4 regions of the Paenibacillus sp. VTT E-133280 genome follow, and region 2 is predicted to be linked to each of the others. Evidence: riboswitches for the same ligand, from Rfam matches in the RefSeq annotation. Region 2 holds a riboswitch; each other region holds the start of a gene.

The links. Region 2 has a riboswitch for cyclic di-GMP ahead of CA600_RS30955 (bifunctional diguanylate cyclase/phosphodiesterase). Riboswitches for the same ligand answer to the same signal wherever they lie in the genome.
Region 1: another riboswitch for cyclic di-GMP. It lies ahead of CA600_RS28350 (choice-of-anchor A family protein); the one in region 2 lies ahead of CA600_RS30955 (bifunctional diguanylate cyclase/phosphodiesterase).
Region 3: another riboswitch for cyclic di-GMP. It lies ahead of CA600_RS10205 (thiamine pyrophosphate-binding protein); the one in region 2 lies ahead of CA600_RS30955 (bifunctional diguanylate cyclase/phosphodiesterase).
Region 4: another riboswitch for cyclic di-GMP. It lies ahead of CA600_RS07700 (anti-repressor SinI family protein); the one in region 2 lies ahead of CA600_RS30955 (bifunctional diguanylate cyclase/phosphodiesterase).

Annotation. Positions count from the first base shown of each region.
Region 1 is NZ_NFUX01000101.1:160-4,300, forward strand. Features, by position in the region: partial or broken gene CA600_RS28350 (choice-of-anchor A family protein) at 1-855, opposite strand, end outside; cyclic di-GMP riboswitch class I at 966-1,056, opposite strand; gene CA600_RS28355 (hypothetical protein) at 1,549-1,941, shown strand; gene CA600_RS28360 (winged helix-turn-helix transcriptional regulator) at 2,382-2,756, shown strand; partial or broken gene CA600_RS28365 (NAD(P)H-dependent oxidoreductase) at 2,821-3,363, opposite strand; gene CA600_RS31595 (YjcZ family sporulation protein) at 3,904-4,035, opposite strand.
Region 2 is NZ_NFUX01000049.1:36,540-40,680, forward strand. Features, by position in the region: gene CA600_RS20140 (methyl-accepting chemotaxis protein) at 1-848, opposite strand, end outside; gene CA600_RS30955 (bifunctional diguanylate cyclase/phosphodiesterase) at 861-3,092, opposite strand; cyclic di-GMP riboswitch class I at 3,213-3,299, opposite strand; gene CA600_RS20155 (Zn-dependent hydrolase) at 3,528-4,141, opposite strand, start outside.
Region 3 is NZ_NFUX01000017.1:51,064-55,204, forward strand. Features, by position in the region: gene CA600_RS10195 (helix-turn-helix transcriptional regulator) at 1-821, shown strand, start outside; gene CA600_RS10200 (methyl-accepting chemotaxis protein) at 944-2,194, shown strand; cyclic di-GMP riboswitch class I at 2,385-2,480, shown strand; gene CA600_RS10205 (thiamine pyrophosphate-binding protein) at 2,638-4,141, shown strand, end outside.
Region 4 is NZ_NFUX01000012.1:44,242-48,382, reverse strand. Features, by position in the region: gene CA600_RS07720 (hypothetical protein) at 1-318, shown strand, start outside; gene sipW (signal peptidase I SipW) at 320-907, shown strand; gene CA600_RS07710 (TasA family protein) at 999-1,598, shown strand; gene CA600_RS07705 (helix-turn-helix domain-containing protein) at 1,758-2,087, shown strand; gene CA600_RS07700 (anti-repressor SinI family protein) at 2,269-2,424, opposite strand; cyclic di-GMP riboswitch class I at 2,452-2,536, opposite strand; gene CA600_RS07695 (2-oxoglutarate dehydrogenase E1 component) at 3,008-4,141, shown strand, end outside.

The DNA.
Region 1 (4,141 bases), on a different contig from region 2:
AGGAGGCGACTCTACCCCTTCATATGGATACCAATGCATCTGCACACCACCAGCAAATCCTTTCGCAATCAATGTCCCATGCAGTTCTCCGGAATTATAAGTTACTTTTGCAAGCGGAGCTAGAATAGTTCCTTCTATTGTTAAACTTCCAATGTTTACAGTGCTAGCTTCATAAAAATTAAATAATACCTTGTTAGGGCTGCCTCCCCAAATTTGAAAGCTTGGAATTTCAACTGAACTTCCGCTAACGTTAACGATAACTGTGGCGTTATTTGCAATATTAAACTGTAAGCCATTAGCACCAACGAAATCAGCAGCACTTAGATTAAGAACGTTAAATGATTCCGGAGCATCAATTGTTATTTTCCCATATTCCTTTTTGAAAGTTCCGACTGTAGCAAGTGAAGAGAATTCATTAGAACGTCCAATAAGATATTGCTCTTCATAATCAAAATCAATAGGTGTCCCTTTTCTCGCTGGTTCTTTAAGATCTACACCGTTTCTGATAAAAATACCACCATGAACGGATGCTCCATGAACAGTCCCATTAGTAAAAGTGATGTCATTGCCAGCAATAAGGACATCTCCACCTGGATTATCCTTGGATACGCCGTAATTCTGCAAAGTAATATTACCTTTGGCCGCCAGGCGCCCGTGAACCTGATCATTAGATTGATTGAAGTCACCAAGGATAAAAGTATTAAAATTTCCTGCAATGCCTAACACAGGTGTAGGAATATACGGAAGCACAGGCCCTGCCGCACTGACCAAATAACCACCTCCAGAAAGCCCACTACCCACCATCAAAATCCCCGCTATTACTAATGAGAGCAACGGTTTCATTCTTCTTTTCAAAATGCGCACCTCCTAAAACTATGATTTATAATTAAACAGAATAATTACCAGAACTCTAAAGAACCTAATAACAAAAAAAGACCGCCAAAAAAGAAGTAGAATTCCCTTCTCATGGCAGTCGGACGGTCATAGTGTCTTTTAGACACTTTAGACTCCTGAACTTTGCGTCCCACCCTTTCAGGCGGTTTGCTATTATCATGATTATATATGTATAGCCTTTGCAAATTAGAACTAGTAGCTTAAGCATCCTATTAAATAATGGTCTATGACTTTTAATACTTTGGAACTAACAATAGTTTAGCGCTCCATCCCCACAATTGTCAATCAATTCCTTTTGATATTTACACGCGTAAGCAAGCACAAAAAAAGCGCCAAAAGGCGCTTCACACAAAGGTTTTCCTTCAATTTTAAAGTAACTTTATCCAACCTAATATCGATATCCATAATGGAATACTTAGAATCAAACCAAATACCATTCCACGGGCGAGACTTCCTTCCTCTTTCATCCAAATTCTCCCTTTATATAAGTCTGAAGCATTAATTTTTATTATTACAATTTTAATATATTTTATTCTTTCTAATTTAGTTGTGAATTTAATCACATTGGACTAGCTGTTTAGAAATACCATTGATTATTTTTGGAATATCGGGGTAGAATACGAATATACGTTCCCATTAGGGGTGATGAGATTCATGCATAGAGCTGAAAGCAGGGACAATATGCTGGTGAAATCTTATTTATTGCTTCCGATGATTTTATCAGCTTTCGAACGGGACTCCGCCATTCTATCTGCACATTTACGAACACCCGCCCCCTATCTGGAGGTTCTTGAAACAGCCGCAGCAGTTGCTACAACAGATTTAAGAGATGTTCGTTCAGAGATGAGAAAACGGGGAATCAAGGTTTATGAGCAGAACAGACTTAATGCAGGGATCGAAGCCAAATTTATATGTCGTGGATACCATGAACGAATGCTGCTATTAAACGACATTGTCGCTGCCCAAGCTGCAATTCATATGCGCAGATATCTCGGTCTGGATATTTCATCTTTCAAGAGCTATGAAGAGCAGTATCAGATTAAGTAAAGCCGCGTAGAGGCTGTCCCCCCCCCATTTCCATTAGCGAACAAAAAAATAGGCCTTACCATGGGAGTTGGCAAGACCTGAGAGATTTATACCACAAAACACTGGGGGGTGTTTGGTGTCTTCAATATAAACCTTGAACCTGAAAATAAGATGATGCTCACATGAAAATTACATTAAAAACATCAATTCGTCGCTTAGACTATCCGCTTGACACTTTTGATTTCCAACCAAAGATGCCCACTTCGCCGACAGAAAAACCGACCGATGGATAGTTAGCCACGAGTGCTTTGAACTAATTGTTTTAAAATGATATAGTGGGTTCGTTGCTCGCAGGATGACTTGATAGCTGGTTGTAAAACATAATAAAGTCGAGACCTGAGTACGGAGAAGCAATAGGCGTTTGCCTTTTCGTTATATTTTCTGAAGGAGGGTAATAGCCCATGAGTGATGAAATCTGTATACCACCTGGCATTCACCAGAAGGACACTAGCTTCGGCTACACCTTGTCTATCATTAGTGGTAAATATAAAATGACTATTCTCTACTATCTCTCTGAAAACAAGATCGTGCGATTCAATGAACTGCAACGAGGTATCGGTACAATACCTTTTAAGACGTTAAGTGTTATGTTGAAAGAACTGGAAGCGGACTGTCTCGTCAGGCGCGAGGAATTCCCCCAGATTCCCCCTAAAGTTGAGTATTCCTTGACTGAGAAGGGCCAATCGCTTATTCCGGTGCTGGATATGATGTGCACTTGGGGAGAGAAAAATTCCGTTCCAGCCGCGCAAGAGATAGCAGTACCGTTTACGATTTAGCGACGACTTATGACAAAAGCAGCATTTCCATTAATGAAAATGCTGCTTTTTGTTTCAATTCTAATTACATATTATCGATAAATTCAACATAGCCTTGCGAACTGATGTCCAATTTTTTTAAATAATCCGTACTTCCTACCGTCTCAGATTCCGTACCATAAATGGCATAGAAGGAACGATAATCAGCGCTGCAGTAAACAAAAGTCGTGTCAAAGGGAGATAAAATACGGTCAAGCCCGTAGCCGAGTTTACCATCTTCACTGAAGTCTTTTTCACTTCCTCCGGCAGTTACAGCTAATGCGATTTTACGATTTCTTAATTTATCACTCTTCGAGCCCTATGCCCATCCGTAAGTAAATACTTCGTCCAGCCACTTTTTAAGCTGAGGCGGACTACTAAACCAGTAGACAGGGAATTGTAAGACGAGCTTATCATGCGCTTCAATTAGTTGTTGTTCCTTTTCCACGTTGATTTTTTCATCGGGATAGGCTTTGTACAGCTCATGTACCGTATATTTGTCTGGATATTTATGGAGTTCTTCGATCCAGCGTTTATTAACAACGGATGTTTCGATGTTTGGGTGCGTAACGACAACAAGTGTTTTCAATGGTGTATCCTCCATGTTTGAATCAGATTTAGGACTTGAGTTATACCTCCCATCACGCCATCGCGTAAGTATGCACTTTTAGTTCACGTACTTACCTTAAGGTAAGCATTGCAACCTGTCTGCACGTATATTGACGTACAGTCTTCGGGGCGATTCTCATCTTCGGTGTACACCCAAATATCACACAAGAGAGACTGGTTCATTCCATCATCAATGTTACACTGGATACTTATTCACATGTTCTCCCCAGCTTACAAGAAGCAGCCCTTCGAGGGATCGGCGACTCCATTCTTGAAACGTGCAAAGAGGTCGGGATTACGAATGATCCCTCACTTTACTTGAGTAAAGGTTAGAAGGATGTTAGAAGATAGGTGATTTCAAGACAAACGGCGCGGTTCGGGGATCCCCGAAAACCGCGCCGTTATTCCATTCTTAGAGATGCTGGTGAAGGAAATTGAACCCCTGGGCTACACCAGATTAAGGCTGATATAACTCTGTGGAAGCACATCCTCAAGCTCCAAACAAAACATCCTTCTCATTTTATAGCAAGATAGTCTTAGAAATAATTACAAGGAGGATAAACAGTACCAAGATTGCACCGGTAGATGTAAAGGCTCCTCCGATACCGCCACCATATCCGACACCACCAAAGCCAGCAATATTTTCGCTCATTTTAAATTTCCTCCTTTGTATTTAAGTTCATCTTAGCTTATGAAATCCACACTATAGTGCTTGGGTAAATAGGTAATTAGATATCTATCCATTTAAAGCCCCTACC
Region 2 (4,141 bases):
GCAGATAATTCTTCGCTAAGTGCACCTAACTCTTGTGCTGAAGAAGATACACTAGCTACGATGGTTTGTACTTGCTCTGCCGAATGATTAAGCGACTTCACGATTCGACCAAACTCGTCTTCTGTATCAAACTTTGCTCTTTGAGTCAGATCCCCTCGACCAAATGCCTCTGAAAATTTCAGGATAGTGGTTACTGCTCGTGAGAAGTATCTTCTCAAAGACAAAAATGAAACGATTGAAATCAAGGTAACTAGAAAAGCAATAACGATATTGATCGTAAGTCCTTTTTGAAATAGCTTCTTATTCTGAACATCTGCATTTTGGGCGCTTCCTAAGTTCATTTCAACTAATTTTCCAAGGTCTCCATTTCGTTCCGTATTTAACGCTTCAAGATTAGAGATGATATCTTCAGCAGGATCATATGTAGGGGTATTTAGCATCTGTTCAAGCATTGGAATCTGAATTTCCCGATACTGTTTCGTTAATGATAAAATCTCATCATAAATCTCCTTTTCGTTTGGAAGGGAACGTGTTTCCTCATACTTACTCAAAAGTTTATTATTAGTAGCCTGAAGATCGACAATTTTCTGATAACTCTCTTGAAGTTCACTTGAATCATGACTAACGATCATCTTATTCGTTAAGGTTACTACTTCATGATTATTAGATTCGAATTTCCCAAGTGCATAGACTGACGTAAGATCGTTCTTATACATACTTCTAGAGTTTGTATACATATTGCTGAAATACACACTACCAACGATTGCAATGATCAGAGCACTTACTAGTAGTACCATATTAGTAGCAGTAATTTTAGCGACGACGGTCCAATTTCTCATTTTCTTCATGATTTGCACTCCCTATGTACTTTTAATTAGATCTTCATATTCTTCTACTGGCATTGGTTTCGCGAAATAATACCCTTGTGCGATTTCACAATCCACTTGTTTCAAAAAATTAATTTGCTCTTCTGTCTCAACTCCCTCTGCCACAACCTTCATATTTAAATCCGTAGCTAGCTTGACCATACTGGCAATTACTATTTTTCCTGTCTCATCATTAGATTTACTCATTAGAAATGCTCTGTCTAACTTAATGACATCAGCAGGGATAAATTGCAATACATTTAAGGAACTATAACCTGTCCCAAAATCATCGATAGCTATAGAAAATCCTTTACGTTTCAAATCCAACAAAATATCTCTAATATATTCTAAATTTTGGAATACAATAGACTCGGTCAGCTCTAACTCTATCAAGTTAGCAGGTACCTGGTACCTATTAATAATATTCGTCAAATGGATCAGGAACTCATTATGGTATAGGGTTATAAGCGATATATTTACTGAAATCGGAAGTGGCTGGATTCCTTCCTGGATCCATTTACTCAACATAACGCATACTGATTTAAACACCATTAAATCTAATTTTACGATAAAGCGATTCCTCTCAAATATCGGGATAAATACTGCAGGGGATATAAGTCCCTTCTTAGGATCGTTCCATCGAACCAATGCCTCAGCGCCATGAAACCTATTCACTCGCAGATCCATTTTCGGTTGTAAATATACTATAAATTCACCATTTGTCATCGCAGCATCCATCTTTCTTACGATGTCTTGCTCTTCGTGCATCTGCAATAACAATTGTTCGTCAAAGAAAGTGCATGAGCTCTTGTATCCACCTTTAATGGACTTACAAGCAATTCCTGCTCGGTCAATACACGTGAGGATATCGCTCTGACGATCATCTACACAGTAAATTCCACAATTGATCACTAGCCTAAACCCTTCTTCATTTCCAAACGTATAGTAGCTCATTTGATCAGTAAGTACTTGTATGCGGATGAATAATTCCGCCTTACTATCATACGAAGTGAAAAGAATAAAACGATCCCCCCCTAAGCGCCCAATGACATCCTCCGCTAATGTGTTTTCTGTTAAGCTATTGGCGACTTGAATCAAAATGCTATTTCCTTCATGAAAACCTACAATTTCATTTATGTATTTAAATTGTTCAATATCAAATTGCAACACAGCAAACTTTGTATTCATTTTTTCTTTAAGTAAATACTGAGCATCTATAACAAATTTATTCGTTCTAGAAAGATGTGTTAATTCATCCTCAAAGGCAATCCTCTCCATCTGTTTCCTAATTTTGCTCTTATTCAATAAAATGTTTGCAAATATGATCAATAATAAGACAAACATGATTACACATAATAAAAAAGTCGCCTGGCTCATTTGAGTCGCTTTAGCCATGATTACATCTTTCGGTATCACGGAGAGAATATACCAGTCCTCAACCCCCTGAATGCTGGAATAACCAACCATTTTGCAATCTCCATTAATCCAAAATATTCCTACCCCAGATTTTTTTGCGGTTATGTTCTCTTTAAAGATTTGAAGTTGTTTCTTATTTCTAGCATCAAGACTTATACTTTCAAATATGTTATCTATCGACTTATCCGCTTCGGGATGCTCCGATTTGATAATGACTTCTCCCCTTTGATCAATGATTTGAGAATATCCATGACCATTGAAGAAGGAAACTCCAAGAGCATCATAAAGTTCTTGTGTATATCTGCTGGCAGATATAGCCCCCTTCACTTCACCTTTAAACTTAAGTGGGCTGTTAATCGTGATAATTTCTTTATTGGAGATCTTATCTAAGAATGGATCAGAAATACTGCTAATACCCTGCAGCGCTTTTTGGAACCCTACTTCATCTGATACATCAAACATTGTCCCATCCGATGCGTAAGCTTTACCATCTAGGCTGTTGATGCTAATTCGTATAAAATTATATTTTTTATCAAAGTGATGCAGATATTTTTTGGTCTTATCCCAATCCATATAATTGATTTCCGAAATAGAATCAGCAATTCCATCTAAAGAATCTAATCCACCCTGTATCATATTTCCTAGTGATTTACTCGCATGTATCGTAGCTTCTGATGTAGCAGTAACCGCTTCTTGCTCATAAGAGTTAACAGTCCATTTTATAAAATAGTAAGAACACCCCCAAAATATCAACGCTGCCATTATTACGAGGCCTATCATTCTCCATACTCGAAATTGTGTCTGATCCATGTATCTCCCACCCTTTTGCCCATAAATTGATTTTATTATCAGAAATAAGCAGTAAAAAGCCGTTACCAAAATGATAACGGCTGCATATGCATCAAAAAATAAGAGTAAAAAACTCCCTCTACATGCAACCGGCTGTCATATCTATATATAGATTTAGACCCTATGGCTTTGTGTCCCTATTTTTCAATAGGTTTACCAATATTCTGTTTTACTAATTTTAGTCCAAATTACTCTATTAAAAATAGGCTACCACCAAAAGACCTATTTCCGCTGTGATTTAATTTTTCAGAATGGGATTTTTTTCACAAATATCAATGTTAACTTTAATATAATATTCATTAATGTAAAGCAACAATTCTGCGAACAGTTATAAAATTACCAAAGCCCAATGTAACATTTAAATATGTCTCATTGGGCTTTATTTCTCAACACATACTAAGTCTGTCTTACAAACGCATAACGAAGAACAGCTTCTTCTAAGATATCAATCCCCATAATGATATCATCCATATCTGTAAATTCATTAGGATGATGACTAAGTCCATCTACAGAAGGAACAAAGATAAGCCCTACTGGGCAAAGTTTGTTCATGTTCATGGCATCATGCCCTGCCCCACTAATCATCCGTTGACTCAATATCCGCTTCTCTTCACAAATGGATTCTAGAACCTGACTGATCTCATCCGATAATAGGACAGGTTCCTCCGAAATAATTTCCGTACTCTCAATTACAAGTTGTCTATTTTCTTGTACTACGGATATTGTTTGATACAAATGGTCTAACACACGTTTCCTGGATGCCACTGAAGTAGATCTGATATCAATTTTAATTTCCACTTCTCCCGGAACCACGTTCATAGCGCCATTCAAGATATCTATCACCCCTAGCGTCGCAACCGTTCCAAATTCTTGTTCGAGTTTGGCTGCTTTCTCAAGCTCAAGTGCTATTTCTGAGGCACCCAGAAAAGCATCTTTTCTCATATTCATAGGTGTCGTTCCAGAGTGGGATGCCTTCCCTGATATTTGAATATGAAGCCTCACGGGTGCAG
Region 3 (4,141 bases), on a different contig from region 2:
GGATACCCATTTTAGCTGAACGTGGCCGTGAAGGAGGCTGGATGCTTACTGAAGGGTACCGAACCTCCCTAACGGGAATGAAGCCACAAGAGATTGGTTCACTGCTTCTGTCCACTGACGCATCTATATTGAAGGATCTGGGGATACAAGACGATTTCTCTTCCGCTGTTCTCAAACTAGAAGCTGCATCCTCACACCGAACTAGTAACCCAGCACATCACCTAAGCGAGCGTATTCATATTGATGGTGCTAGTTGGCATCCTTCAGATGAGACTTATCCGTTCCTTTCTGTACTGCAGGGAGCACTTTGGGAGGACCGTAAAGTTAAAATCACTTATCTCCGGAGTAATGAGACTACAGTCCGTTTCATTGATCCTCTTGGGTTGGTTGCAAAACGCGGTGTATGGTATGTCGTAGCCAAAAGCGAGGATGAACTAAGAACCTTTCGTGTGTCCAGATTAGTTAACGTTGTGGAGACTCATGAGGGGTTTAAAAGACCTGATGACTTTGATTTAAAACAGTACTGGGAAGAGTCCACCATGGCCTTTAAAGCAGCACTGCCAAAGTATCAAGTAAAGCTAAGGGTTAGAACATCTGTCTTAAAAGAATTACAGCGAGAAAGATTCGTCTCTGTCCAATTGATAGAGCCAACCAGCAATGCAGAGTGGGTGAACGTAGATGCCGAATTTAATACGATCGAGTCTGCCTGCCGGATAATCCTTTCTTTTAGTCCCTCAGTTATTGTACTTTCACCACAAGAACTTTTAGAGATGGTAAAGTCTGCTATCACAAAAATTTCCGCTATTTATGAGGATTTTTGACACGAAATCTAAAGAACTACTCCTAAAAGAAGATTTATGTCAGTTCTTACTATAGACCAATCACCTTTAAATCCCATATAATAACACCAATACATAATATTAATAAGGAGGACATTATACCAATGAACTGGATGCATAAACTTCCGTTAAAACAAAGAATTGTTGCCGGATGTTATCTCATTGCCGCACTATTTGCCATTCCTGTTTTAGTTACTTTTATGATCTTAGGCAACATTATTTTGGGTATTGTTCTAATCGTTGTTCTTGCTGCTTTAACTTTACCCGTGGCCCGCTTTATCGAGAGAACGCTTACATCTTCTTTTGATGACATCGCGAATGTATCTCATAGTATTTCTAAAGGGGATTTTACTAGTAGAGCTGACGAGAACGGGTCTATGGGGGACGTAAGTCGTTCCTTTAATACTATGATTGACAAGCTCAAGAAGATTTTGACAGAAGCATCGCAGATCACGCGCCAGGTTATGGATGCAAGCCGTGGAATCGAAGATAAGAATCAGAACTTGAAAATTGTCATGGCACAGGTAGCCTCTTCGTCAAATGAGCTAGCTCTTGGGGCAAATGAAATATCTACGGATATCGCTGAAATGACAGAATCTATTAAAGATATTGAGAATAAAGTCTCCAATTATACGAACTCAACGAAAGAAATGAACAGACGTTCAATACATACATTAGAACTAGTTGAACAAGGGCGCCAATCCGTAGATACTCAAGCTGAAGGCATGCGCAAAAACATCCAGGCTACTCAAAAAGTAGCGGATACTATCGAGGCCTTGTCTCATAATGCTCGCGGAATAACGATGATCACAAAGACCATCACTGAGATCGCTGAACAGACTAACCTGTTATCGCTGAATGCCTCCATCGAAGCAGCACGTGCCGGAGAACATGGTCGAGGATTTGCAGTAGTCGCACAGGAGGTCCGTAAGCTTGCCGAAGAATCAACGGCTTCAACAAAGGAAGTCTTTGGTTTAGTTCGGAGCATTGAAACTGATATTAAACAAGCGATTGACAATATCGCTATCAACGAAGAAGTCGTACAGGTACAGAATGAGATGATCACTCAATCTGCTCATATCTTTGCTCAAATTGTACAAAGTGTGCAGTATATTACCGAGCAGATCTCTTCCTTCTCTTCTGAAAGTGATCTTATGCTGGAAAGTGCCTTGAAAATCTCAGGTGCAATAGAAAATATATCTGCAATCACTCAGGAAACTGCTGCTGGCACCGAAGAAGTATCGGCTGCAATGAATGAACAAATTAATGCCCTGCAGTCCGTCGCAGAAGAAACTGAGAAAATGACACAGGCCGTATTTAATCTACAGAAAACGATCCATATCTTCAAGTTTTAAACAACTTGCATAACGAATAAACCAAGCCATAAACCGTCCTCTAAGTTTGTCTTAGGGGACGGTTTATTTTCTATTATTTCATAGGTTTGACAAGACTTTCGTCAAAATTCGAGTTAATTTGCGATAATATATTGACAAAGGATGATCCCAAGGAATATATTGTAAAGGAAAATTCTTCTTATAAATTTTAAATTAATATAGGCAAAATCTTCGAAAGAGGATGACGCAAAACCATGGATCTACAGCCTCATTTTTACTCTGAGGCCATGATTGCCAGGTTGCTAAGGACCCGGGACGGCTGAACTATTGTTCAGTCTTTACGGCGATTTACGCCACCAACCTGTGCCCTTTTTCGGAGCACAGGTTTTCTATTTTTGAGTTTATTGATCAATCAGAACACTTCGAAAGATCAATAACATAATAAATATTAATCAACTTGTGAGGTGTATCTTTTGAAGACAGTCGCAGATTATATGGCGGAAGCACTACGTAACCTCGGAGTGACCCATTCTTTTGGGATCATTGGTAAATCGATTTGTCCCGTAGTTCTTAAGATGGTAGACTATGGTATTGAATTTATTCCAGGGAGACATGAATCCAGCTCCGGATTCGCAGCAGCTGGATACGCGCTGAAAACTGGTAATCTAGGCGTAGCATTTGGTACTTCTGGTCCAGGCGGAACTAACCTACTTACAGCAGCAGCACATGCGAAAGCCAACAACTTGCCAGTGCTGTTTATTACGGGCCACCAATCTATTAAAGAGCTTGGAATCCCCCAATGTCAGGACTCTTCCTCTTACTTAGCTGATTTAGCGGAGATGTTCAGACCTGCCACCTTGTTCAGTAAACTTATTGAACGCGGTGATCACTTTAGTACTATTTTTAATCATGCGATTTCAATTGCTCTTAACCAACGTGGGCCTGTTCATCTTTGTGTGCCGTTTGATGTACAGACAGAAGGATTGGAAGAGTGCAATATTGTAATTCCCGAACGCGAATCTCTAGTAAGTCTAGCGAATATCGACAGAGTAGTTGATGCTATCAATGCCTCAAAGAATCCTTTGATTATTGCGGGTAAAGGGGTCAATCGATCTGGGGCGCATAGCCAGCTTATTCAGCTCGCTGAAACTTTTAATATACCAGTAGTAACATCACCTGGTGGTAAAGGGGCTATGGTTTGGGATCACCCACTCTATCATGGTCCTATTGGTGTTGGAGGTTGCACCCACGGGGATGACCTGTTGAATAAAAGTGATCTATTTATAGTTCTAGGATCACGATTAAGTGATATGACCGTCTGTAACCTAAAACGGGAGAATCACCCGACAACATTAATTCAATTTGATATTGATCCGACCTTTGTTGGAAAAATCTTGTTCTCCAAAACGATACCAGTCACTGGTGATCTACGTGATAACCTAGTGTGCTACCTAAATCATATTGATCCTAATCATATTACTAAACGTGAAGCTATCCCTTATGTAGATTATTCAGAAGAGCTTCCCAGTCTGAAGAATCTTTCCCTTGCGTCTATTATGAGCACGATGAGTGATCTGATTCCTGACAATAATACAGTATTTGTTGATGACGGCAGTCATGGATTCAATGCTGCTAAATGGTACAAGGTTAAGAAACCAGGCAGTTTTGTATTTGATGCTTATTTTGCTTGCATGGGTAATTCTATCGGTATGGCTATTGGTGCAAAGGTTGCAGCTCCTGAAGAAACTGTCTTCTGTATTACAGGTGATGGCTGTTTTATGATGCTAGGTACAGAAATAAACACCGCCGTCTGCAAAGATATCCCTGTCATCTTTATCGTAGTAAATAATAAGCAACTCGATATGGCGCTTAAAGGGATGGAAAAAACTACTGGCCGTATTGATGGAACGATATACGAAGTCCCAATGGACGTTGTGAAATTTGCCGAGTCTCTAGGAGCGACAGGCT
Region 4 (4,141 bases), on a different contig from region 2:
AAAGAAGAAGAGCGTTTGGCCCTGGAGAAGAAGGAAAAGCAAGAAGCCGAGGACAAAGCGAAAGCAGAAGAGAAAACAAAAACGGAAGTGACTCCACCGACAGGTGAAGCAGCTCCAGAAAACATAAATAAAGAACAACCTGAAGCCCCAGCCACTAACCCAGTCGTTCCGGGAGTTGGTGAAGAGCCAACGATTCCACAAGATGTACCACAGCAAAAGGTTCCTCAGGAGACGCCAAAGGCGGAAGATACAACCTCTTCCCCACCGGCAGCAACACCAGCTCCTGCGGCCCCTCAACAAGACAAAGGTGGAGAATAATATGCGGATTAAAAAAATGATCAACAATACATTATCGAGCATCATGCTTGTCATCTTTATCCTGCTGGTGGTAGCTGTAGTTTTATCAAAGGCCTCCGGCGGTGAACCTGCCTTCTTCGGATACCAGATCAAATCCGTACTCTCAGGTTCGATGGAACCAGGAATTCACACCGGATCGATTGTCGCTTTAAAACCCGGAGGAGATATGAATCGCTTCAAAAAAGGCGATGTTATCACCTTTAGAAATGAAGAAAACCTGCTCATTACTCACCGTGTTGTGGAAGCAACAATGAACAACGCTACTGGTGAAGCCATGTATCGTACGAAAGGCGATAACAATGATGCGCCTGATATGAACCCTACCAGTTCAACGAATGTTGTAGCTGAGTATACCGGGGTTACCGTACCTTACGTAGGTTACGCTATGAATTTCGCAGTTTCCAAAGCTGGAAGTGTCGTGCTCATGATCGTACCAGGCTTGATGCTCCTGCTCTATGCCCTGTACTCATCATGGAAGGCTGTAGCTGCACTCGAAAAGAAAAATGCTGCTATACTGCCCACCTCTCCACCCCCAACTGAAATACAGTAATCCGTTGATTGTCCGCTTCCGCTTACGAACCGGAAGTTACAATATATAAATTTTATAAAAAAACCACAAAAACCGAGGAGGAATTTTAATTATGGGTATCAAAAAAACATTGGGTCTTGGCGTAGCATCTGCAGCACTGGGTTTATCATTGATTGGTGGAGGAACCTTCGCTTACTTTAGTGACACTGCACAAAACACTTCTACATTCGCTGCAGGTACACTCGATTTGAACTCCGACCCTTCTGTTATCGTAAATATCGCAAACCTGAAGCCAGGTGATACTGTATTTAAAACCTTCAAATTAAAAAATGACGGTTCCCTCGATATCGGATCTGTTCTTCTTAAGACAAGCTACTCCGTTAATGATGTGGGCGGTAACAACAACGGTGTTGATTTAGGTAAATCCATTAAAGTTAAATTCTTAACAAATCTTGATAAGAGTAATATATTTCAAGCCGATAAAGTAGTTTATGAAACAACACTAGCCGATTTGAAAGCTTTGTCCCCTGATATCGTAGAAAGAAAGTTTTTACTCAGTGAAGCAGCTGGAATTAAAGCCGGTACTAATGATACATTCGCAGTCCAATTTGAATTTGTTGATGATGGCCAAGATCAAAACTATTTCCAAAAGGATTCATTAACACTAACTTGGGATTTCTTTGCTAAACAAGGCAAAGGAACTGACTACTAATCTAATAAGTCTTCCATTCGAAGAGCAGCAGATTCTTATTCCGGAAAGCGGATAAGTAGATGCTGCTCTTCTCTTTACAATAAACTTTGTCGAATTTATCGATATTTGCTATACTAATAACAAAAAATACGGAGGGGCGTCAGCATAGTGGCACAAAATATGGGCCAACGTATCCAGCATCTCCGCCTAGAAAAGGGATTCTCCCTATCTGAGCTTGCGGACAGAGCGGATGTTGCTAAATCGTATCTTAGCAATGTGGAGAGAAACATCCAATCCAATCCTTCCATCCAGTTTATCGAAAAGATCGCCGATGCGCTTCAGGTATCCATCCATGCTTTGCTCTATGGAGAGCCTAATGATGCTGAGGAATCGCCTTTAGATTCGGAATGGTTCCGATTGGTGCAGGAAGCTATGGCCTCAGGCATAAGCAAACGCGAATTCAAGGAGTTTCTGGACTACCAGAAATGGCGCCTGGATCAGAAGGACTAATCCTTCATCTGATCTAATAAGATCCTCTTCTACTCATACTATCAAACATAAACGCCTTCGCCCTCCTAACATGGATGGCGAAGGCGTTTTATATTCTAACCATGTATCGTGTACAACTTATAGAAAAAGGGCACAGCGATTTATCGCCATGCCCTTTTTCGGTATATAACGCTCTAATGTATTACTGCACGGCTTGCACAGTCTTCTCCTGAAAGAATCGACGAATTTCATCTGCCTTTATGCCAGCCTTCTTAGCTGCTAATAATAAATGTACCCACTCTACGTCTACATCAATAACCTGCTGTTCTCTGTTGCTTCCCTGGTTGGACTTGTCCAAAAAATCTCCTCCTAAGATTTTACGTCCCCAGGCAATCCGGCTGTCATAGTATTTCTACCTTAGACCCGCGACTTTGTGCCCCTGTCTTTCGGCAGGTTTACCTTTTACTGGACCCTTTACACGAAAGGATCTACTTCAAAAAGGATGAAAAACGCTAACTGCAATAACATTATACTATACTAAAGTGGAAAAGTGTGTCGATTTCTGATTAGTTTTTCCATTAAAAAACAAAAAATAGAAGCTCTTTTCTGTGATATCTTGTCCTATTAACACGATACTCGTCCTATTCATAAAATTAATTAAGACAATATAATGATGCTTCCTTCCCTATTAGTTAAAAATAAGGATATTAGAATCATTTTAGTGGGCCTTAGGAATGGGTAATGAGAAGAAACAGCGTTCTTTTCATTAGAACAAGCTAACCCATACCATTTTGCGAACGTATTGGACGAAAGAATGAATTGATTACACGTGTGGAAAGTAGCACAATAAGATGAGAAATGAAACCGCAATCATCACAGCTCCAGTAAGCGTTGACACAAAATGTCACGTATGGAGTTCATCCGTTAAGGAGGATGTATTCATGGCAGCCAAAGAGCCCTATAACGAATCCATTTGGAGTAAGTATTACGGACCCAATTTAGGCTACATTCAAGAAAGATATGAACAGTTTGTGAAAGATCCATCCACCGTAGAGAATAATTATCGCGAGCTTTTTACAAATTCGGGTCCCCCACCCCTAACACCGGACAGCGAACCGGCTCCACAGCCTCGCATTTCGGGAGACACCGAATGGCTTAGAAAGGCAGTAAGAGCTTCCAAGCTAATCGCTAATATTCGTATATATGGCCATATGGCCGCTGATATTGATCCGCTTGAGCGTGATCACAATCCCATGGCTAAATATCTCGAACTCGAAACCTATGAGCTGACTCGTGAGGATCTGATCGCACTACCTGCCACGCTCATTTGGGAGAATGCCCCGAATGATGTGCATACCGGATGGGATGCAGTTCAGCGTATGCGTCAGGCTTACACCAAGACGATCGCCTATGAATTCGGGCATGTGCATGAAGAACAAGAACTGAAATGGTTGAACAGACAGGCAGAATCCACAAGCTCACCAGCGCCTTTAAATAATACAGAACGTAAAGAGCTGCTAAACCGCCTGATCCAAGTCGAGCAATTCGAAACCTTCCTCCACAAAACCTTTGTGGGTCAGAAGCGTTTCAGCTTGGAAGGCAATGACGCTCTCGTACCGATGCTCGATGAAATCGTACGCGCTGCTGCGCATGACGGTGCAGAGCATATTCTGATGGGCATGGCGCATCGTGGTCGCCTCAACGTTCTTGCACATATTTTGGGCAAACCTTATGATATTATATTTTCAGAGTTTCATCATTCTCCAAACAAGGAGCTTTTCCCTTCCGAAGGCTCTACAGGCATTAACTATGGCTGGACGGGTGATGTGAAATACCATCTCGGTGCAGACCGCGCTGTTCGCGAAGGAGAAACCGTACGCACAAGAATAACACTAGCGAATAACCCAAGTCACTTGGAATTCGTCAATCCTGTCGTGGAAGGCTTCACTCGTGCTGCTCAAGAAGATCGGAGCACAGCCGGATTGCCGAAGATTGATACCAGTAAAGCTATAGCGGTGCTAATGCATGGCGACGCTGCTTTTCCAGGTGAAGGAATTGTTGCAGAAACACTTAAT